Regions from separate parts of the Bradyrhizobium sp. Kon58 genome, predicted to be linked through region 1. Evidence: riboswitches for the same ligand, from Rfam matches in the RefSeq annotation. Region 1 holds a riboswitch; the other holds the start of a gene.

Region 1 (11,484 bases):
GACCTATCAGGCCGGCGTCATCGCCTGGGTGGCGTTCTGGGCGATTTATGGATCGGGCTTCGGTGCGACCAACCTCGGCAACATCGCGACATTCGCGGCGTCCTATGCGCTCGTCATCGTGATCGAGCCGCTCGCCGATCTCGGCGTGCTGGCGCTGGCGAAGTCGCTGCGCGGCGTCACCGCGGCCGGCCTCGTCACGCCGCGTTTGCACAACGCGGCCTAGAGACAAGCGAAAGGGCGGCCGCTGTGGCCGCCCTTCGCAGCCAAGATGCTCACGCTCTCCTTGATAGGCATCGGTTGCGGCGATCCCGAGCAGCTCACGCGCGCCGCGATCACTGCCATCAACGCGGCCGATCTCGTCCTGATCCCGCGCAAGGGAACCGCAAAATCCGATCTCGCCGATCTCAGGCGGACGATCTGCGCGGATGTGCTCGCCAGTGACACGACCCGCATTGCCGAGTTCGATCTGCCCGTCCGCGACGCCGCTGAAGCCGATTATCGCAAGGGCGTGGACGATTGGCACGACGCCGTCGCCGCTGCCTGGTCGCAGACGATCGCAGATCATCTCGAAGGCGAGGGCAAGGTCGCGCTGCTGATCTGGGGCGATCCGTCGCTTTATGATTCCTCGCTGCGCATTGCGCGGCGGCTCAATCCCTCGCCAAAGATCGAGGTCGTGCCCGGCATCACCTCGATCCAGGCGCTGTGCGCGGCGCATGCGCTGCCGCTCAACGACATCGGCGAGCCTTTTCTCGTCACGACGGGACGTCGCTTGCGCGATGGCGGCTGGCCGCAAGGCGTCGATACGGTGGTGGTGATGCTCGACGGCGGCACCGCGTTCCAGCCGCTTGATCCGGCAGGCCTGCACATCTGGTGGGGGGCCTATCTCGGCATGCCCGATCAGATCATCATGTCCGGCGCGCTGGCCGAGATCGGCCCGCGTATCGTCGCGGTGCGGCAAGAGGCGCGCGACCGGCACGGTTGGATCATGGACAGTTACATCCTCAAGCGCAGGCTGTGAGGCAAGCGAGGCAGCATGCTCCCCGAATGGGTCACCCAACAATGCCCCGACATCTCCGCAGTCCATCGCGAGGCGGCGGTGGCGCGGCAGGCGCAACTGACGAAGCCGACCGGCGCGCTCGGTCGGCTCGAGCAGCTCGCGATCGAACTCGCGGGCCTCCAAGCAACCGAACAACCGCGCGCGGCGCGGGTGCCGATCATCATCTTCGCCGGCGATCACGGCATCGTCGCGCAGGGCGTCTCGGCCTATCCGCAGGAAGTGACCATCGCAATGCTGGCGAATTTCGCCTCCGGCGGTGCCGCGATCTCGGTGCTCGCGCGTGAGCTGGGCTCCAGTCTGGAGGTCGTCGATGCCGGCACGCTGGCGCAGGAGGAGATGGCTGGAATCGTGACCGACAAGCCGCGCAGCGGCACGCGCGATTTCAGCATTGGAGCTGCGCTTACCCCCACAGAGCTGGCATTTGCGTTCGAAGCCGGCCGACGTGCGGTGACGCGCGCGCAGGCCGGGCAGCCCGATCTTCTGATCTTCGGGGAGATGGGCATCGGCAACACCACGACATCGGCGGCGATCGCGGCCGGCTTGCTCGGCGTGAGCGCTGAGGAGATCGCGGGCAGCGGGACCGGCATCGACGCGGCCGGCCGTGCGCACAAGGCGCGGGTGATCGACGCTGCGATTGCACGCCATGGCATTGCGGGCGCTTCGCCGGAAAAGATCCTGTGCGCCGTCGGCGGTCTCGAGATCGCGGCCATCTGCGGTGCAACTATCGCGGCTGCACAGCGCCGCATCCCCGTGTTGATCGACGGCTTTATCGTGTCGGTGGCGGCGCTGGCGGCGGCGCGGCTCAACCCCTCGTGCCAGCCGTTCCTGCTGGCTTCGCACCAGTCGGCGGAGCAGGGGCATCGGCTGGTGCTTCGCGCGCTGAACGTGCAGCCGCTGATCAGCCTCGATCTCAGGCTCGGCGAAGGATCGGGCGCGGCCATCGCGCTGCCGCTGGTGCGGTCGGCCTGCGCGCTCCACAACGGCATGGCGACCTTTGCGCAGGCCAATGTGCCTGATCGTCCGGCCTGATCAAATCATCGGCTGATTGACGCAGACGACGCGCCAGCCGGTCGCGAGCCGGTCGATCCGGGTCAGCGACAGCGGATCGATCACAAAGCGCAGGGCGGCTTGTGGGGTCAGATCGAGCGCGATGCACAGCGCCGCGCGGATCGTGCCGGAATGCACGACGAGCGTCGCGGCCCCGGCGCCGATCCTTGACAGACCCAGCCGGACGCGCGCGACCTGTTCCTCAAAGCTTTCGCCGCCCGGCGGCCGTCCGCGCGCAGGATCGCTCCAGAACCGTGCATAGGCCTCGCCACCGGTCGCGGCGAGCTCGTCGTGCCGACGGCCGGTCCAGTCGCCAAAGTTCTGCTCGCTGAATTCGTCCAGCTGCAGCGGCTCGAGCCCCAGCGCGCGGGCCGTCTCGACCGTGCGCCGCGACGGACTCGCATAGCTCGCGGCGTCGCGCGGCAGGCGCTGCCGCAGCGCCTCCAGCTGCGCCCGAGCGCCGAGATCGGCCGGTGCGTCGGCTGCATGGATCGTCCCCGCGACGCCATCGACGGGCGCGTGCCGTATCAGCCAGAGGAAGGTCTCGCCTCCCATGCTTATCTCCAAGGAAACTGGTCGTTGTGGCAATAACGCCGCAACTGGCACATTGACTCTGTCTGGATCGTAATCCTAGATGCTCGTGACGGTTTCCCCGAGAGGGGATGAAAAGGGAATGCGGTGCGGGGACATTGTCCCCAATGCCGTGGCTGCCCCCGCAACTGTAAGCGGCGAATCTTGCATCACATGCCACTGGGTATCTCGGTCCCGGGAAGGCGACGCAAGGTATTGACCCGCGAGCCAGGAGACCTGCCGTCAGCCGTGGTCACACGCGAAGATGTCGGTCGGGGAGTACAGACATTCGGCTTCATCGGAAGGCTTATAAGCCGGAAGATGGGACCCTGGTTCGCGGTGACGTGCCACTGACGTCACTCCGAGGTCCAAGACCGTGTATTCCCTTCGTATCGTACGACCACGCCGTTTCCTACTGGCATCCGCCGCTCTCACATCTTTCGTCGCCATCGACATGCCAGCGGCCTTGGCGCAGCAGGCCCGCGAGCCACTGCCGCCCGTCGAGGTGTCGGCGCCACAATCCCGCAGGCAGGCCAGGCCGGCCGGACGGGACATGCAGAGCTCACGCCGCGCAGCAGCGCGCCGGCCGGAGACTGCATCCGCAGTGCCCAAGCCTGTCGTGCCGACTGCGGCAGCACAGACGCCGCTCAATACCAATGCCGTCGCCGAAAGCGCCTCGCGCCTTGGCCTGACCGTGCGCGAAACGCCCGCGACCGTGGAGGTGATCTCGGCCGCAACCATGCGCGAGCAGGGCTATCGCACCGTGTCCGACGTCGCCCAGGGAGCGGTGGGCGTCACAGCCGGCGACAATCCGGCCGAGCCCTCGGCTTTCTCCATGCGCGGCTTCACCAACAGCCAGATCAACACGCTCTACAACGGCATCAAGATCGGTCCGCAAAACATGACCTCGCGGATCACCGACACGGCCAACCTGGAGGCTGTCGAATTCCTGAAGGGACCGGCGTCGCTGATGTCGGGCGAGGGCGCCGCCGGCGGCGCGATCAACTTCGTCACCAAGCAGCCGCACACCGGTCCGATCCGGAACGAGGCGGATTTCTCCTGGGATTCGCTGAACTCGTTCCGGGCGCATTACGGCTCGGGCGGCAGCACCAATGTGCAGGGGCTGGATTACCGCTTCGATGTCAGCCGTTCCTCGCTCAACGGCTTTGCCGACGACACCAACACCAAGACGCTCGACGTCTCGGGCCAGCTCAACTATCGCATCTCCGATAGCCTCAAGGTCTGGGGCGCGATCGAATACCGCGAGGATCGCTCGAAAGCCTATTGGGGTGCGCCGCTGGTGCCGATCGCCTTCAGCGGTTCGCATGCGACGACGGGGATCGTGTCCGGAAATTACGTCTCGAACTACAACAAAACCAATCTCGGTGCGGTCACGATCGACGATCGCACCTTCAACACCAACTACAACGTTCTCGACAATCGCAATGTCGCACAGGAAGTGTGGCTGCGCGGCGGTTTCGAGCTGAAGCTGGCGCCCGACCTGACGCTGAAGAGCCAGGCCTATGGTTATGGCGCAGAGCGCACGTGGCTCAACAACGAGGTCGAGGCGTTCAATTCCGGCACGAACATGGTGGACCGTGAACGCTTCTATGTCGCACACAGCCAACGCTTGGTCGGCAACATCACCGACTTGATCTGGGATGCGAATATCGCCGGCTTTGACAACCGCTTGGTCACGACGCTGTCCTCAAGCTACCTTGATTTCGTGCGGCCGGGCGCCGCAAATTTTCCCGGCGATTCCGTTCCGCTGGTCGATCCGCCTCGCGGGTACTACGGCCTGCTCACCATCCAGCAGCAGACTGCGCGCATCGATAATGAGGCGCTTTCATTCGAGGACCGGCTGAAGCTCACGCGCAGCTTTGCGCTGGTTGGCGGCCTGCGCGTCGAGCATATCGGGCTCGACCGTAATTCGACCGACAAGTTCGGTCTGGAGAAGGCGAACTTCCCGTTCTCGCAATCCTGGGTCCCGACGACGGGGCGCATCGGTTACACCTGGGAAGCCGTTCCGGGCCTGACCTTCTTCAGCCAATATGCAACCGGCGCCGACATCGCGGCCAACAACATCTTCCTGCTCAATCCGACCGATCCGCTCAACCTGACGACCGCGCGCACCTACGAGACCGGTGTCAAGCACCTGTTCTGGGACAATCGGGCGGAATGGTCGTTCTCGGTCTATGACATCCTGCGCAAGAACGTCTATGCCGCGGCGGGCGGCATGCAGCTCAACCTCGCCGGGCGGCAGGAATCAAAGGGCGTGGAGCTCGCCGCGTCCGTGCGGCCGATCGATCCCCTGCGTCTCTGGGGCAACATCGCTTATGTCGATGCGCGCTACGCCGACTATGATTTCGTCGGCGGCTCGTTCTCCGGCAACACGCCGCCGAACGTGCCGCGCGTCGTCGCCAATGCCGGTGCGTCCTACCGGTTCTTCACGCCCTGGGCGGTCGAGCTCGGCATCACCGGCCGCCACGTCGGCGACCGCTACAAGGCCGATGCCAACACCGTGACGCTGAAGGCCTACACTGTGGCCGATGTCTACGCCTTCGTCGACATCCCCAAGACCGTATTCAACGCAGTCGACCAGGCCCGCCTGACCTTCCGGGTGCGCAACATCGCCGACAAGCGTTATGCGATCTGGGGCGATCCGTTCTATCCCGACCAGATCCTGCTGGGCGCGCCCAGGACCTATGAAGTCTCGGCCGCGTTCAAATGGTAGGACGCTGACCGATGATGCGCGCGATCGTCCTGCTGCATCGATGGCTCGGGATCGCGTTCTGCCTGCTGTTCGCGATGTGGTTCGCGACGGGAATCGTGATGCACTTCGTTCCGTTTCCGTCGTTGACGGAAGCGGAACGCTTTGCCGGGCTCCTGCCGATCGATCGCGCTGAGACGAGGCAGCTTGCGGTCGCCGATGCCGTGGCCGCAAGCGGCATCGCGGATGCGACGCGCATTCGCCTGATCCAGCGCAGCGATGGACTGGTCTATGTCGTCTCGGGGCCGTCGCGCGCGGGCGCAGTCCGCGCCTCCGATGGGGCCGACGCGTCGGTCGCGTCTTCCGACGTCGCGCTGGCCATCGCGCGAGATCACGCCCGCAGCCGCGGGCTCGATGCCGCGCAGGCCGCGATCGTTGCGCGCTCGGACTACGACCAATGGAGCGTGCCGAACGGCTTTGACCGCCATCGGCCCTTGTTTCGGGCTGCCCTGGGCGATTCCGCCGGAACGGAGGTCTATGTCTCCTCGCTCACGGGCGAGATCGTTCTGGATACGACGCGCAGCGAGCGGACCTGGAATCTCGTCGGGAGTGTGCTGCACTGGATCTATCCAACGGTCCTGCGAACCAATTGGTCGTTGTGGGATCGCGTGGTCTGGACCTTGTCGCTGCTGGCCCTGATCGCAGCTTTGCTTGGCGCTGTGCTCGGGCTTGCGCGGATCAAACCTCGAGGAGGTCTGATCGGCTCGCCCTATCGTGGCTGGCATGCGCTGCATCATCTCATCGGCCTCGCGGCCACGGTGTTCGTACTGAGCTGGATTTTCAGCGGCTGGCTCTCCATGGATCACGGACGGCTGTTCTCGCGTGGGCAATTGACCCCCACTGAATCCAGCGTGATGAACGCTTCACCGAACTGGGCGGCGGCTGCATCGCTCGATCGGCAGCCTGTGTCGCCGTCGGCCCGTGAGATCGAATGGTTCTCCTTCAACGGCACTCTCTATCGGCGGGATCGCACGGCCCTTGCCGGTCAGACCTTGATCGAGGCAGGGGATGCGCCCCGCGATGGACCGACGGGATCTCTGGATGTGCACGAGGTCCAGGGGCTGACCGCGCGCCTCGCGGCCGGCTGCAGCGGTCCGTCCGTACTTGCCGACAACGACGACTATCCCGCGCGGTCCAATGTCCCGGGCGCCCCGGTCTACCGCTCCTACTGCGGCGACCTCTGGTTCGACATCGACGGCGCCGACGGCAATTTGCTGCAAAGGCTGGATTCGTCGCGGCGGGCTTATCGCTGGTTCTACGGCGCGCTGCACACGCTGGATTTTCCGGTCCTCGTCGCGCGTCCGCTGCTGCGCGACGGCTTGGTCGTCGGGCTCTGCACCCTCGGCTTTCTGTTCTCCATCACAGGCATCGCCATTGGCTCGCGTCGCCTGCTCGCGATGCGTTGAGCAGGCAAAACACCGCTTACTGATCGTACAATAAAGAGAGGCTGAGCCGACTGCCATGCATAGCTCATGAGCAATCGCATGACCCGTAGCGCCGGTCGATCGCCTGCAAATTAGACAGTCCGTGCGCGGCGCATGGATTGCGGTGCAGCGGACGTGGCGTTTCGTCCGGGAAAACTCGTGGTGCGCTGCACTTATCTCGCGTGGAACGATCCACGCGGACCTGCTCTCCATGCGGGCAGTGCTGCACTAAAATGTGCCTCGGCGGGCTGCGCCGGTCGCGGGCTGCTCCAGTGCGTTGCGACAACGCTGACCCTATCCCGAGCCCATCGCTCTGTCGCACGCTCGCAAGCGGTGGCATGACAGGGGATGATGATGAGCGCTCTCGGCTTGGGATTGAATTTCGCGACGGACGGGAACCACCCGGCGTCCGGTTCGAATGTCGTCCGCAGCTGACCCACACATGAGCGCTGACGAAAATCACTGGGAAGTCGGCACCGATATCGGCGGCACCTTCACCGACATCATCGCGATCCGACACTCCCCCGCGGAGGCACGGATCGCGAAAGTGCCATCGCGCCCGCAGGCTCCGGTTCAGGCGATGCTGGAGGCGATCGAGGCGGTGGGCCTGCGCAAGAGCGAGGTCAAGCGCTTCGTCCACGGCACCACGCGCGTGACCAACGCCATCGTCGAAGGACGGCTGCCGAAAGTGGCGCTGGTCGCGACCGAAGGCTTTGCCGACGTGCTGGAGATCGCGCGCTATCGCCGCCGCGATCTCTACCGTCTCGACATCCCGCCGAAATCGCCGCCGCTGGTGCCGCCGGAACGATGTTTTGGCCTTGCCGAGCGCCTCGATCACGAGGGGCAGGTACTGAAGGCGCTGGATGAAGCGGAGATCGAGCGCCTGGTGGCGTGGCTGAAAACGACCGGCGTGCAGAGCGTCGCGGTCGCACTGCTTCACGCCTACGCCAATCCCATCCACGAGAAAATGCTCGGCGAGCGGCTCAAGGGCGTCGTTGCCCACGTCTCGCTGTCGCACGAGGTCAATCCCGAGGCGCGCGAATACGAACGGACTTCGGCGACCGTGTTCAACGCGGCCGCCATGCCGATCGCGGTGGAATATCTCAGCGAGTTGGAGCAGCGGTTGCCGATCGGCCCCGGCCTGCAGGTGTTTCATTCGGCCGGCGCCATGGTGCCGATCTCGGCGGTGAAGCGGCGGCCGCTGGTGATGGCGATGTCGGGCCCTGCGGCCGGAGTCTCGGCATCGGTCAGCATCGCGCGTCAGCTCGGCACATCGCGCATGCTGACGTTCGACATGGGCGGCACCACGACCGACGTCTGCCTGATCGTTGACGGCCAGGCCGAGATGACCGACGGCCGCATGCTCGGTGACAAGCCGCTGCGTCAGCCGATGCTTGCGGTTCATTCCATCGGGGCGGGCGGCGGATCGATCGTGCGCCATGGTCCCGGCGGCCTGACCGTCGGACCGGAAAGCGCCGGCTCCGAGCCGGGACCGGCCTGCTACGGCCGCGGCGGCACGGAGCCGACCATCACCGACGCCAATGCCGTGCTCGGCTATCTCAATCCCGAAACCAAACTTGGCGACCGGATCGGAATCGACATCAAGGCAGCGACTGATGTCATCGGGCCGATCGCGCGCGCCTTGGGGCTGAGCCTGACCGAAACCGCGCTCGGCATCATCAAGGTCGCGAATGCGACAATGGCGCGTGCGCTCCGCCGCGTCACCGTCGAGCGCGGCATCGACGGACGCGACTGCACGCTGCTCCCCTTTGGCGGTGGCGGCCCGATGCACGCCGCGGGCCTTGCCGATCTCTACGGGATTGCCGAGGTCGTCGTTCCCAGCGCGTCGAGTGCGTTTTCGGCGCTGGGCTGTCTCACCGCCGACTTCAGCTTCCTCCAGCAGCAAACCTTGCGTGCTGCGCTTGACGGCATCGACCTCGTCCGCGTGTCGGAGCGGATCGGGGTGCTGGTTGACGATGCCTCGGCGCCGCTCGTCGCCAACGGCGTGGCCACGACCGAGATTCAGGTCGAGCTGGTAGCCTTGATGCGCTACGCCGCGCAGAACGACGCCATTCCGGTGCCGTTCGCGCGACCGCTCGACGTTATCAAGCTGAAGAAGGATTTTCTGGCCCGGCACCACGAGCTGTTCGGCTACGCGACGGGCGAGAGCTGCGTCATCGAGTCCGTGCGGGTGCAGGCACGCCGTCCATCGACGACCGTCGTGAGCCGGCCGGCCGTCGCGGTCAGAACGGTATCCAAAGGCGAGCGCACCTGCTCGTTCAACGGCTTTCACGACATTGCCACACGCATCATCGACCGCGCCTCGCTGACCGAGATCGTCAGCGGCCCGGCCATCATTGAAGACGCATGGTCGACCGTGGTGGTCCCCCCCGGCTGGCAGGCGAGGCCGGATGTTTCAGGCAATCTATTCCTGACGCGGAGGGCCGCATGAAGCTCGATCCGTTCGTCGTTGAGGTCATCAGGCACGGGCTCTCGGCCGCGGCCGAGGAGATGAGCCTGGTGATGACGCGCTCGGCGCGTTCGCCGCTGCTGCGTGAGGCCGGCGACCTGTCGTCGGCGATCACGGACGCCCGCGGCGACCTGGTCGGGCAGGGCCGCGACATCCCGATCCATCTCGGCGCGATGGCCTACACGGTTCTCGAATTGCTGAAAGTGGTGCCGCGGGACAGCCTGAACGACGGCGACGCACTGATCTACAATGTCGGCCCGCTCGGCGGCAATCATCTCAACGACGTCAAGGTCGTGCGCCCCGTCTTCGTCGACGGCGAGATCGTCGCGTTCGCGGTCAGCCTCGCGCATTGGCCCGATATCGGCGGCACCTGGCCCGGCAGCTATTTTGCGAAAGCCATCGACACCTTCCAGGAGGCGATGCGCATTCCGCCGGTGCTGATCGCCACGGCAGGCGGCGTCAACACGCCGATCGTGCAGCTGCTCAAGGCCAATGTTCGGGATCCCGAATCCTGCGAGGGCGATCTTCTCGCCCAGATCGCCGCAACGAAAGCCGGCGAGAAGCGCATCGTCGAGCTCTGCCGCGAGCACGGCAAGGCGGTCTTCACGGCGGCGCAGTCGCGCCTGCACGATCTCTCCGAAATCGAGATGCGTGAGGCGTTGCGCGATCTGCCTGATGGCGTCTACGAGGGCGAGGATTACCTGGACGACGGCGGCGTCGACGACGCGCCCGCGCGCATTCATGTCAAGATCACCATCGCAGGCGACGAAGCGACCTTCGATCTTTCAGAAAGCTGCGACCGCGTCTCGAATTTCTGCAACACCACGCCGTTCATGGCGCGTTCGGCGGTCGCCTATGCCGCGCGCATCATGAGCGGGCGCGACATGAACCAGAACGCGGGCGCGCTGCGGCCGCTGACCATCATCACACGCCCGGGCTCGATCCTGGAGCCGGGGTGGAATGCCTCGGTTGCGGCCGGCAACCACGAGACCTCGATGCGCATCGTCGATGCGATCTTCCGCGCCATGCAGCACACCATTCCCGAACGTCTGTCGGCCGGCGGGGCGACCACGGCGGGTGTCCTGTTCTTCGCGGAGCCGCGACAGAACGGTTCATGGAAGATGCTCTACGAGGTCCACGGCGGTGGCGAGGGCGCGCGGCATGATCGGGCCGGCATCTCGGCGACGCGGGTGCATCTGTCCAACACCTCGAACACGCCGGTCGAGGTGATCGAGGCGAATTACGCGATCCAAATCGAGCAGCAGGCCATTCGCCGGCAGTCCGGCGGCGCCGGCGCCCATCGCGGCGGGGACGGCGTCATTCGTACCTATCGCATCCTGGCGCCGTCGATGCATCTGACCACCTGCATCGAGCGCATGGTGATCGCGCCGTTCGGCATGCAGGGCGGCGAACCCGGCAAGGCCTGCCGCATCTCGCTGATCCGGCAGGGTACGAGCGTCGCGATCGACGGCAAGTCGAACCTGGTGCTGCAGGAAGGCGATCTCGTCACGATCGAGACCTGCGGCGGCGGTGGCTACGGTGCCGAGGCTGCGGAATGAAGGGATTGCAATGAGCAGATTGTTGCGAACCGGGCTGAATGCCGGCGACAGCGCGCCCATGGCCGTGGTCGGCGGCGAGGGCGTCTATTTCCATCTGTCGGATGGTCGCAAGCTCATCGACGGCAGCAACACCGGCGGCGGCCTCGGACATCGTCATCCCGCGATGGTGGAGGCGATCCGCCGCGCCGCGGATACGCCCGTCGTGAACGAGGGCTGGACCTGGGACGGCCGCGAGCAGGCCGCTGACGATTTGATGGTCACCGCGTTCAAAGGCGAAGAGGATTGGGTCGGTGCGGTGCGCTTCTGCATCAGCGGCAGCGAGGCCAACGACATGGCGCTGTCGCTCTGTCAGGCCCTGACGCAGCGGTCCGCGCTGGCGACGCGCGAACGCGCCTATCACGGCATTACGGGCCTGTCGCGCAGCATGACGGTGCAGCCGCAATGGCATGGCGGCCTTGCGGTGCACTCAGGCGGCTCAAAGCTGCCGGCGCCGATGGCGCCTGTGCGGATATTGCCGGCGCCAGATGGCGCGATCTACGGCGCGCCGGCCAACAATGTTCCCCCCAGCGAATATCTGGCCCATGCCA
Region 2 (11,484 bases), on a different contig from region 1:
CATCGAAGTCCTCGCTGCTGCGCCACGTCTACCTGCCGTCCGCCACCACGTGGATCCTGTCGAGTCTGCGGGTATCTGTCGGCATGGCCGTGATGGGAGCGGTGGTCGCCGAATATCTCGGTTCGTCCGCAGGATTGGGGCACCTGATTGCGCAGGCCGAGGGTGTCCTTGATGCCACCGGTGTCTTCGCAGGGATCATCGTCCTCTCCGCCTTCGTCATCGCGCTCGATGCCATCGTCGACCGGGTGGAAAAGCGGCTGCTGGTCTGGCGGCCGGCACCTGCCCACGAAGTTTGATCGTAGCGCTCCCATTCTCACGGAGGTTCCCATGCACGCTTTTCCGAGACTGATGGTGGTTATCGCGGCAGCCGTATTGCCGCTCATTTCAGCGCATGCCGCCGAGCCCGAGAAGACAAAATTGAAGATCGCAGTGGGATCACAGATCCTCAACTATATGCCTCTCGAGCTTGGTGTGAAGCTCGGTTCGTTTAAGGACCAGGGCCTTGAGGTGACCGTCGAAAACTTCCAGGCCGGTGGTTCGAAGGCTTTGCAGGCGCTGGTCGGCGGTTCGGTGGACGGGACAGTCGGCTTTTACGATCACACCATTCAGATGCATGCGCAGGGCAAACAGATTTCCTGCGTGTTCCTGCTCAATGACATTCCCGGCGTGTTGCTCGGTGTCCGCAGCGGCCTCGCTGACAAGGTCAAGTCCGGTGCCGACCTGAAGGGCCTCAAGCTCGGGATCACGGCGCCGGGGTCATCGACCGACACCATGGCGCGCTACTACATCAAGAAATCTGGGTTGGGTCCGCGCGACGTGAACATTATCGCGGTCGGCAGCGGGGCGCCCGGTATGGTGGCACTCGAGGCCAGGAATATCGACGCGCTCGTCTATTTCGACCCGATTGCGACCCTTCTCGCGCGCAAAAAGAGTGCGACGCCGCTGTTCGACGCGCGCACACTCGAAGGCTCAAAACAAGCCTTTGGCGGAATCTATCCGACCGCCTGTCTCTACCTGCAGCAGACTTTCATCGACAAAAATCCAGAAACGGTCCAGCGCCTCGTCAACGCCTTGCTCAAAACCCACCGCTGGATCAACACGGCGTCGACGGAGCAACTCGTCGACGCGATGCCTCCTGCATACAAGACCGACAATCGCGAGGTGAACATCGAGATCATGAACGCGTCGAAAGCGCTGTTCTCGCCAACAGGTCAGATGGACATCGAGGCGGCCAAGATCCCGCTGGCTGTCCTAGGCGACTTTGATCCGAAGATCGCAGCCGCAAAGATCGACCTGATCAAGACCTTCACGAATCGATTCGCGGAACGTGCTGCGCAGCAACTGAAATAAGTTGCGTACTAAGCGCTCGCTATCGGATCACCTACAAGAAGGCTCTTCAGATGTCTCTGCCGCTAACCGGTATCCGCGTTCTCGACCTGTCAAACGTGTTGGCGGGTCCGTTCTGCGGTTACCATCTTGCGCGCCTTGGCGCGGAGGTCATTAAGGTGGAAAATCCGAACGGCGGCGACCTGGCGCGGCGCCTCGGCGCGGATCCGCAAAGAGCGGAGCGCCTGCAGGGACTCTCGTTTGTCGCTGTGAACGCCGGCAAGCAATCGATTGCACTGGACCTGAAATCGGAAGCGGGCCGCGAGGTGTTCTTGCGACTGGTCAAGGAAGCCGACGTGGTGCTCGAAAACTTCCGCCCGAAGGTGATGGAACGCCTTGGCATCGGCTTTGATGTGCTTGTCAGGCTGAACCCGCGTCTGGTCTACTGCGCGATCTCCGGCTTTGGGCAGAGCGGACCGTGGTCCGCCCGTCCGGCCTATGACCAGATCGTCCAGGGTCTCTCCGGAGCCATGAGCGTCACCGGCGATATAGCCTCGGCTCCCCTGCGCACGGGCTTTCCGATCTCGGACACGATTGCGGGACTGACTGCTGCGTTTGCTATCGCCGCGGCTCTGGTCGACCAGCGGCATAGGCAACGGGGTCGGTTCATCGACGTGTCCCTGCTCGAGGCCACCATTGCGGCGATGGGATGGGTCGTCTCCAACCACCTGAACGCCGGGATCGAGCCGCAGCCCATCGGCAACGAGAACTTTACCGCGGCTCCCTCCGGCACGTTCCGCACCGCAACGGGCCCGCTGAACATTTCCGCCAACGAGCAGAAGCAGTACCAAGCCCTATGCGACCTGATCGATCGACCGGACCTGAAGACGGATCCACGCTTTGCTGGACGCGAGATGCGCAAGATGAACCGCGCTGCGCTGAGCGCGGAGTTGAACAAGGCGTTGAGTTGCAAGCCCGCTGAGGAATGGGAGGCCCAAATGAACTTGGCTGGTGTCCCTGCCGGCCGTGTGCTGACGGTCTCGCAAGTGTTGCAGCAGCCACAGGTCGTTGAGCGCGGATTCATCGAGACTTTGGCGCCAGAACAAGACGATGCGCAGCCGTTACGAATCACGCGGCCGGGGTTCCGGCTGGATGAGGAGTTTTCGGAGCCTTCACCACCTGCGACGCTCGGAGCAGACACTGAGCGATGGCTGCAGCGGCTCGGCTATTCGTATGCGGAGGTTGAGCAACTAGTCTCAAGCCGAGCCGTCGGGAGGCCAAAGCAAGGAGAGGCTGATTTCCTGCCCGTCCGCGCAGCCACGGACGGACCGATATCATGACATCCGACGGCTTGCGTCGGTTGGCAATCGGCAGGTTGAAAGGACGGAAGCGGAAATGAGCGAAGAAGAACTGAGACAGCAAGCGGCCAGTTGGTGGCGAACCTCCATTTGCGATATCGCGCCAGGTCGCATCGCCTATCGGGGTTATCCAATTGAAGATTTGATAGGCCGCGTTTCTTTTCCCGCCATGATTTGGCTGATGTTACGTGGCAATCTGCCGACGCCAGCACAGGAGCAGCTGCTGCAAGCTGCGCTGGTTGGATCCGTTGACCACGGTCCGCACGCGCCCTCCATTGCAATTGCCCAAATGGCGGTGAGCTGCGGCCTGCCCCTGAATGGCGCAATGGCCTCGGCAATCAACACGCTCGATGACGTGCATGGCGGAGCAGGGGAGCAGGCTATCGAACTCTACGACGATGTGCTGCGACGGCGCCAAGGGCGAGAGATCGAGCAGGCCGCTGGCGCTGCAATCGACCATTTCACCGCAACCCGCAGCAAATATCTGCCGGGCTTTGGCCATCGGTTTCATCCAGTCGACCCGCGCGCGGCCCCGCTATTGGCGCTGGTGGATGCCGCAGCTGACGAGGGCAGTGTCGGCGGCGATTATGCCAAGGCCGCTCGCGCGATCGAGCGGGTGATGCAACAGCGCAAGAGCAAGCTCATTCCGATGAACATCGATGGCGCGACCGCGGTCATTTACGGCGAACTGGGCTTCGCCTCTCCGCTCGCGCGGGGGGTCTTCTGCTTGTCGCGCGCGGTCGGAATCCTGGCTCACGCCTGGGAGCAAACTGGGCGCAACGATCGCAACAAGGGCCCGATGCCCAAGCAGTTCGGCTACAAATACGAGGGCCAGCCGCGTCGCAGGCTCGAAGGCGCATCATGAGCATCTCGAAAACCCGCCCAAGCTGATGGAGGTTAGCGTGTTCTCGTCGATGCCGGCGGAGTTTCGTCGCCCGGCTGTTTCTTCGGAATGGGCAGACGCGAACCGCGGGGCATACCCAGTAGATTGTTTCATCGAGGGACCGTCGTTCGACCAGTCCGGGAATCTCTATGTCGTCGACATCCCCTTCGGCTGCATTTTCGGATTTCACCGGAGGGCGTCTGGTCTTTGATCATCGAATACGACGGCTGGCCGAACGTCTGAAGGTTGCTCCGGACGGCCGGGTGCTCGTGTCCGACTATATCAACGGTCTCCTGGAGCTCGATCCACAGAGAGGGACCATCCGACCGTTGCTGGGCCACCGCAATTCCGAGTCCTTCAGAGGCTGCAACGACCTACATATCGCGACCAAAGGCGACATCTATTTCACCGATCAGGGCCTGACTGGATTGCACGATCGGACCGGCCGGGTATTTCGACTGTGCCCTGACGGCCGGATCATTGCTTGATTTCTAATGGCCCGGGCCCGAATGGCCTGGTGCTCAGTCCGGACGAGACCGTATTGTTCGTTGCAATGACGCGCGACAATAGCATCTGGCACGTACCGCTGATGCGTGATGGCGTGGGGAAAGTCGGACGATTCAGCTGGTTCTTCGCGACGAGCGGTCCTGACGGACTGACGGTCGATCAAAAAAGAGCGGCTCTTTGTCGCGCATGATTCCCTCGGCCCACGTTTTCGCATTGGCGCCAAACGGCGAAGCGGTCCGCTTGCATCCAGTCCTGCGCATGGGGGAGCTGCACGAATGTGGTATTGGACGCGGCACTCGGCACATTGCTCATTACGGAATCCTCTACCGGATCAGTGTGATGGCTGATCTCGCGCACCTTCCTCGAAATTCGCCAGCAGGAGTGGCAAGGTGGTGCGGAATCCTTTCACGCGCCGGTCCGCCCCACCAAGATGCAGGAAATGAGTCTGGTAGACGACTGGCTGGCCAGTTGCCGAGAGAATGTAATTGGTGACGAATGGATGGCGTTTGTGTGGGTGATCTCAAACCAGAGCCAGTAAATCGCACTGCATGGGAAGCGCAAACGAACGATTCGTAAGGCTGGGTCGCGCTTCGCCCGCGACGGGCCGCCGCCGACCTGTCGCCTTTTGGTCGGGCGGGTCGCGGTATCGCTTCCCACGATGCAGAATGATTGATCGCTGATATTTTCGAACGTTCTCGCCAAGAAGGCCGAAGAGGTAACCGCTCGCGGTGGGAGTCAGCACCGCATCAGCGTCAAAGGTTCTCGATCATGCTGGGCCGCGACGCACGCGTGAAGCGTTCGTTTTGAGAAGCAACAAGCCCAGGATTGACTGCGTGAAGGACTTTACCGATAGCACGCTAGCCCAGGAGCGCTTTAAGTGTGTGGCGCAGAGGTCGTACCACTGTCAGAGCCTCTTGCGCGCGCGCAATCCTCCAACCCGATATCCCCTCTCCTCGTAGAAGTGGCGTACCCGTTCTAGGGCCGGATAGCCATCCGGAGGCAACGCAACCTCAATCATCTGCCAGCCGCGTCGCTTCGCCTCCGAATCTACCGCCTCGAGCAGATGCCGACCGCAGTCAGAGCTGCGGAAGTCACGAGAAATCCATAGCTCCTGAAGCACGCCGTACGCTCCGGCTGCTCTCACGGCCTGTACGGCCGAGATGCTAGCTACCCCTACAATCTGCCCGGTGCCTTGTTCCTCGACGACAAAAATGAAGCCCTGTTCGGGATCCTGAATCAGGCGCAACGCCGCCTGCTTCGCGCCGTGAAGGCTGAACTCCGGTCCGAGGCCACCTAACTCGGAAAGTAGCTCTTCGACCGCTTTTGCGACCGCGTTCTCATCTCCTGGCACGCTCTTGCGCAAAACCGTGCCCGCGCTGGACGTGCCTTGCCCTTCAGCGCCAACACGAACACCTGACCGAGCCCTCTGGAGGAAATTCATGCTCAGGAGGATACAGAAAACGCAATTGAGAGCAACTATCTGGCTCGGTAGGAAGCAGCACGTCCACACTCGCTATAAGCAACAGAGCTGAGGTAATCGCAAGCCATTGCCGTTCTCAGAATCGACTCCGGTTTGAGCAGCTGCGAACTCATGATGGGCTGCCTTCGATTGGAAAACAATCACCAAACGGCACACGCCGGTCATGTCGATCAAACGTTCGTAAGAGTGATTGCCGATCGTCGCTCACGAACTACTCTATTCAATAAATCGTGCGCCACGATGATCGCAGCGCCATAGAGCGTCAGCTCGGTCCGTCCGAAGGAGAGATTCCCACCTCGCGTACGACATCGTACAAACTTGCGCGAAGCGCGACAGGTATCATACGCGTGCGCCCGATAAAATCGTCTGAGCAAGATCGCGAAAGATTTTGCACACTAATGCACTATCTTAAGCTTATCTCGAACAATCGAAAGATATCGGGAAGCACAGCTTGTTTGGACCTTCGCTCCTCGTTTAAGGCACCGTCACGGAACGGGAGTGGTTGCGATGGAACATGGGCAGGCCGAAATGGTCGGAGGGAAACCTGTAATCTTCGGGCAACGTAAGGTGCGACCGCGGGCATGCCTGGCCGTCGGCAAGCGGCATCTGCGCGCCTTTCTACGGGATGTGCTGGAGGATATGGGATTTGTTATCAGCGAATGCAGGACTGCTGACGAGTTGCCGCATGTACTCCGCACGGAGTTCCCTGATCTGATCCTGCTCGGCATTGGCTCGGACCGCATCGAGCCTGGACGATTGCTCGAGATACTGGTACGCGAAGAATTTGCAGGCCGAGTGCTGGCGTTCGGAGCGCGCGAGTCGATCATCATGGCGGCAGTGCAGCAGGTCGGCAGTGAATATGGACTTGCTATGCTGCCGCCGCTCAGGGCGCCGTTTGCAGCCGAGACGTTGCGCGATCGGATCGGCATACTCTTGCCAAAAGAGCCGGCGCCCCGTCCCGCGGTCCATGTCGGAGAAGCCTTACACGCTGGCTGGCTTGAGCTCTGGTATGAGCCGAAGTTTGACGCGTGTACCCTTAGCCGCCGCGGCGCCGAGGCGCATGTGCGAATGCGGCACCCGACCTGGGGCGTTGTTCCACCGGCCTATTTCATCCCGGAATCTCACGATCCGCATTTTAGGAACTTGTCGCAGTTCGTGATCGACCGCGCGATCAAGGATTGGCAGTATCTTCTGGAGCAGCAAACTTCGATCGATCTCTCCATCAATCTCCCGGCAGCATTCCTGATTGACCCGCAGGCGGTACGAGATCTCTGTGGGCGCATGCCGTCGCACGCCGCTTTCGGCGGTTTGACGATTGAAATCGAGAGCGTGGAAGCGATCGAGAACCTAGATCTCCTGGTCGAGGTTGCGCGTGAGGTTCGCTTTCACAACATTGGCCTTGCAATCGACAATGTCGGTGCCAATTGGCCGCAGCTGATGGGGGTGACAAAATTCCCGTTCATGAAATTGAAAGTGGATCGTCAGTTCGTCGGCGGCTGCGCGAATGGGCCCCTCAAGCGAACGGTGTGCCGCCATATCGTCGATCTAGCCAAAGAGTACAATGTGCGCACCGTCGCCGAAGGTGTGGAGAGCCAGGCTGACCTAATCGCTGTGGCCGAACTCGGCTTCGACCTTGCGCAGGGCCATCTGTTCGGAAAAGCCATGCCACTGAAGCAATTTGCACAGTCATCTTTCAACCCTGCTCCAGCTCGTCTAAAATAGTTGCGAGTGGCTGAGTGCGGCCAAGCGACGCTCAGGAGCACCGCCATGCCTACTCGGCACCAGGCATGAGGCTGAGTGCAATTCGGTCTGCAGGGCCAGTGTCGCTCGTCCCGCCGCCACTTCATTTCCCTCCAAAGCTTGTTATACCACATGCCCGTTTTGGCAAGCCTCCAGCGAGTCCTCCGCGCAGCTAGCGTTGCAGCCATGAGCGAGGCTTGCACAAACCTCCAGTCGGGGTGTGTGACCGGAGGTTTGCCGAGATCCGACGTAGACCTGCGTCCGTTGGCGGTTTTTTGTCGCCGCCGGTTGAGGAAGCGTCAGCCTCGCTTGCCCCCGCGCTGACGTGCCAAACAAACCGACGGACGCTTCCAGCGTCAAGTCGCGACTGACTCTCGCAAGAGGGGCCGAGGGCTCGTAGCCTGAAATTGAAGCGACCTGTTGCTATCGCAGATGCAACATGGTCTCAGACCCGGGACAGCCGAATTGGGCAAATTGCCCAACATTGAGCGCGTCTGCGTTTGGCACGGCATTTGAAAGGGATCGCCCATGGCATCGCTCGCCTAAGGAGTCGGAAGGCATGGCTTACAAGATCGTCGCTTCGCAATGCACCGTTTGTGGCGCATGTGAGTTCGAGTGTCCCAACGCGGCGATCAGTCTGAAGCGCGACATTTACGTTATCGATGCCAAAAAATGTACGGAGTGCGAGGGCCATTGCGACACGCCGCAATGCGCGGTGGTCTGTCCGGTCCCTGACACCTGTGTCCCGTCCAAGACAGGATAGGCAGCCCGCGACCAAAAGGCCTCATCGCTCGATTTCGCGAACGAAGTTGTAGATGTGGGACCTTGAGGAGACCACGACCGCATGGGGCGCATCGAGGTCGATTAACATCGTTATGAGCTTAAGACGCTGAGCGACTCCGAGGAACCCCTCACGGGCTCTGTCGGAGGACACCGTCGAAATTGTCACGAACAAGGACAAGGCCCTCGATGCTCAGTGGCCGCGTTAAGGCCTATCATCGCTGGCCGCGAGTCGAGGCGAGGCAGACCGGCGTCGAGCGGCCACGGACGTATCGAAGCCGGCGCAAAAGTCGCTCAGCACGTGAACACCTATTGCACCGAGAAGATCATCTTGGCCAACCTCACGGAGGCGAACGACCTCGTGCCTGGTCGCGGGCCGCCGAACACCAAGGAGCCGACCTGATCATCCGTGCGGTCCTGGAGCAATCCGGCTTTCGAAATGTCTAGGGAGCCTCGTGGGCTGTGACCAAACGGATGCCGGCCGAGGATGATCGCACCTTCCTGACGCGCTGGTTCGAAAAGCTGCTGACGGAAAAGGTCGCTTCCTCGCGATCACACAGATACCGAAAGCGGCCCGGGTTCGTTCCGGTCGTGGAGCTCAACCGTTACGCGAGCAAGGAGCGAATGCATTTCACAAGCGGAGCCTCCACAGATCCGGGCGTGTTCACCAGGCCGCGAGCAAGACCGTCGTGCCCGCCTAGTGCGCTCGTAATCGCTTGGGCAATATCGCAGCGAGAATCGGTAGGTTGACGCATCGATCCTCGTGCGCATAATTCAAGCCGTCGCGGTCTCCGGATTTCGTTTGATCTGGAGCTAAGAGGGAAGCCGGTGCAATGCCGGCGCTGCCCCCGCAACTGTAAGCGGCGAGCCGCTGTCCAACGAAGTCACTGAAGCCATGCGGCTTCGGGAAGGCCGGACAGCAGCGACGACCCGTGAGCCAGGAGACCTGCCTCGACAAGATATCGTCCACGGGCGGGGCGTCCCGGTGTGCGCCAAGCAGTTGTCGCTCACGCGATGTTCGCTGTCTGCGTCCGCCATGGCCTTTGCCCCAACATGGGGTCTAAGCTATGTCAATCCTTTCGCTTCCCGTTGCCACACTGGGGACGTCACGCATCGGCCCACGACGCGAACTCAAATTCGCGCTCGAGAGCTACTGGGCGGGAAAATCCAGCGAAGCCGAGCTCCTCGAGGCGGGGAGTGGACTTCGTGCCGCTAATTGGGCACGGCAGAAATCCCGCGGTGCGACCGTCATTCCTTCGAATGACTTCTCGCTCTACGACCATGTGCTCGATACCAGCCTAATGGTCGGCGCCATTCCCGACGTTTACGGCTGGAACGAAGGTCCTGTGTCGCTCAAAACCTACTTCACCATGGCGCGTGGCGCTCAAGACGGTGGTCACGCTCAGCATGGGCCCGGCGTAGCCGCACAGGAGATGACGAAGTGGTTCGATACGAACTACCACTACATGGTGCCGGAATTTCACCAGGATCAGATCTTTAAGTATGCCTCTCGGAAGCCGATCGAGGAATATGAGGAGGCAAGAAGCCTCGGCTATCAGACGCGGCCCGTCCTAGTGGGTCCAGTCACTTTCCTGAAGCTCGGCAAAAGCGTAAATCCCGCCTTCAATCCGCTGTCGCTGCTTGATCGACTCCTCCCCGTCTATGTCGATGTTCTCCGCGAACTAGCCTCGCGCGGCGCTGAATGGGTTCAGCTCGACGAGCCATGCCTAGTGATGGACGTCGACGAAGCATCTCGGGCCGCTGTCCGCCGGGCCTATGCTCATTTCGCTAAGGCCGTGCCGGCCCTTAAAATCATGCTGGCCACATACTTCGGGGGTGTCGGCGACAATCTTGAAACAGTATTGGCCTTGCCCGTTGCCGGGGTTCATGTCGACCTGGTTCGTGCACCTGACCAGTTGGACGCGATTGTCGCCAGAGCAGGTAGAGATCTCGTGGTCTCGCTCGGTGTCGTTGATGGTCGCAACGTATGGCGCTCTAATCTGCCGGCGCTACTCGACCAACTTGCTCCTATGGTCAAAAAACTGGGCAGGGACCGTGTTCAGATTGCCCCCTCCTGCTCGCTGCTTCATGTTCCGACCGACATTGAACTAGAGATCGATCTCGATCCCAATCTGAAGACGTGGTTGGCGTTCTCAGTGCAGAAGATCAAGGAACTTTCGATATTGGGCAAAGCGCTGGCTGGCTATGCTGCCGACGTGGCCGATGAACTCACGCTCTCAGAGGATGCATCCGTCACCCGCGAAACATCGCCGAAGATCCACAGTGCGAACGTCGCCGGACGAATGGCCGCGATCGATGATAGCATGCGTCGCCGTCGCAGTGCGTTCACCCAGCGCGCCGACGTCCAACGCGTCGCCTTCGCATTGCCGATGTTTCCAACCACAACCATCGGATCCTTCCCGCAAACGGCGGACGTCCGCAATGCGCGTGCAGCTCATGCGCGGGGAGCGCTGAATGACACGCAGTACGAGCAGCTTCTGAAAGCGGAGACAGCCCATACCGTGCATTGGCAGGAAGATATCGGCCTGGACGTGCTCGTACACGGTGAGTTCGAGCGCAATGACATGGTTCAGTACTTTGGCGAGCAGCTGTTGGGTTTCGCATTCACCAAGCACGGCTGGGTTCAGTCTTATGGCTCGCGGTGCGTTCGTCCTCCTATCCTGTTTGGAGATGTCTCCCGCCCGAAGCCCATGACCGTTAAATGGTGGCGACATGCGCAGTCTCTGACCAAAAAACCCGTCAAGGCTATGCTGACCGGACCGGTGACGATCCTGAACTGGTCGTTTGTCCGTGACGACATCCCGCGGAGCGAGACATGCCGACAGATCGCTCTCGCGATCCGAGACGAGGTCATCGACCTTGAGGCGGCTGGAGCGACCATGATCCAGATCGACGAGGCTGCGTTGCGGGAGGGATTGCCACTGCGCAAATCGCAGTGGAAGGACTATCTCGATTGGGCAGTGGACAGTTTCCGTGTTTGCTCCTCCGCTGTCGCTGACGGAACTCAGATCCATACGCACATGTGCTATTCCGAGTTTAACGAAATCATCGATGCGATCGCAGCAATGGATGCCGACGTCATTTCAATCGAGGCGTCGCGCTCCAAAATGGAATTGCTCGACGCTTTCAAGAGCTACAAATATCCTAATGAAATTGGGCCGGGCGTCTATGACATTCATTCACCGCGCATTCCCGCAGCAGCCGAGATCAAGCAGCTGATTGTGTTGGCTCGGCAGCGGGTTTCCGATCGGCAGCTCTGGATCAATCCCGACTGCGGACTGAAAACTCGAAGATGGGAGGAGGTGCGTCCCGCGCTCGTCAATATGGTGGCCGCCGCACGCGAGTTGCGGGCCGAGGCATGATCGTACTGAGCGTGTCGCCAACGTATC

The links. Region 1 has a riboswitch for cobalamin ahead of AC0L20_RS20145 (TonB-dependent receptor). Riboswitches for the same ligand answer to the same signal wherever they lie in the genome.
Region 2: another riboswitch for cobalamin. It lies ahead of metE (5-methyltetrahydropteroyltriglutamate--homocysteine S-methyltransferase); the one in region 1 lies ahead of AC0L20_RS20145 (TonB-dependent receptor).

Annotation. Positions count from the first base shown of each region.
Region 1 is NZ_JBVVOT010000011.1:151,738-163,221, forward strand. Features, by position in the region: gene AC0L20_RS20125 (energy-coupling factor ABC transporter permease) at 1-223, shown strand, start outside; gene cobF (precorrin-6A synthase (deacetylating)) at 269-1,018, shown strand; gene cobT (nicotinate-nucleotide--dimethylbenzimidazole phosphoribosyltransferase) at 1,034-2,086, shown strand; gene AC0L20_RS20140 (histidine phosphatase family protein) at 2,087-2,659, opposite strand; cobalamin riboswitch at 2,732-2,933, shown strand; gene AC0L20_RS20145 (TonB-dependent receptor) at 3,051-5,408, shown strand; gene AC0L20_RS20150 (PepSY domain-containing protein) at 5,420-6,850, shown strand; gene AC0L20_RS20155 (hydantoinase/oxoprolinase family protein) at 7,311-9,320, shown strand; gene AC0L20_RS20160 (hydantoinase B/oxoprolinase family protein) at 9,317-10,897, shown strand; gene AC0L20_RS20165 (aminotransferase class III-fold pyridoxal phosphate-dependent enzyme) at 10,908-11,484, shown strand, end outside.
Region 2 is NZ_JBVVOT010000013.1:56,232-67,715, forward strand. Features, by position in the region: gene AC0L20_RS21550 (ABC transporter permease) at 1-296, shown strand, start outside; gene AC0L20_RS21555 (ABC transporter substrate-binding protein) at 328-1,350, shown strand; gene AC0L20_RS21560 (CaiB/BaiF CoA transferase family protein) at 1,401-2,666, shown strand; gene AC0L20_RS21565 (citryl-CoA lyase) at 2,722-3,549, shown strand; gene AC0L20_RS21570 (SMP-30/gluconolactonase/LRE family protein) at 3,717-4,055, shown strand; gene AC0L20_RS21575 (hypothetical protein) at 4,121-4,264, shown strand; gene AC0L20_RS21580 (GNAT family N-acetyltransferase) at 4,979-5,437, opposite strand; gene AC0L20_RS21585 (EAL domain-containing response regulator) at 6,062-7,276, shown strand; gene AC0L20_RS21590 (4Fe-4S binding protein) at 7,854-8,057, shown strand; cobalamin riboswitch at 8,843-9,042, shown strand; gene metE (5-methyltetrahydropteroyltriglutamate--homocysteine S-methyltransferase) at 9,142-11,457, shown strand.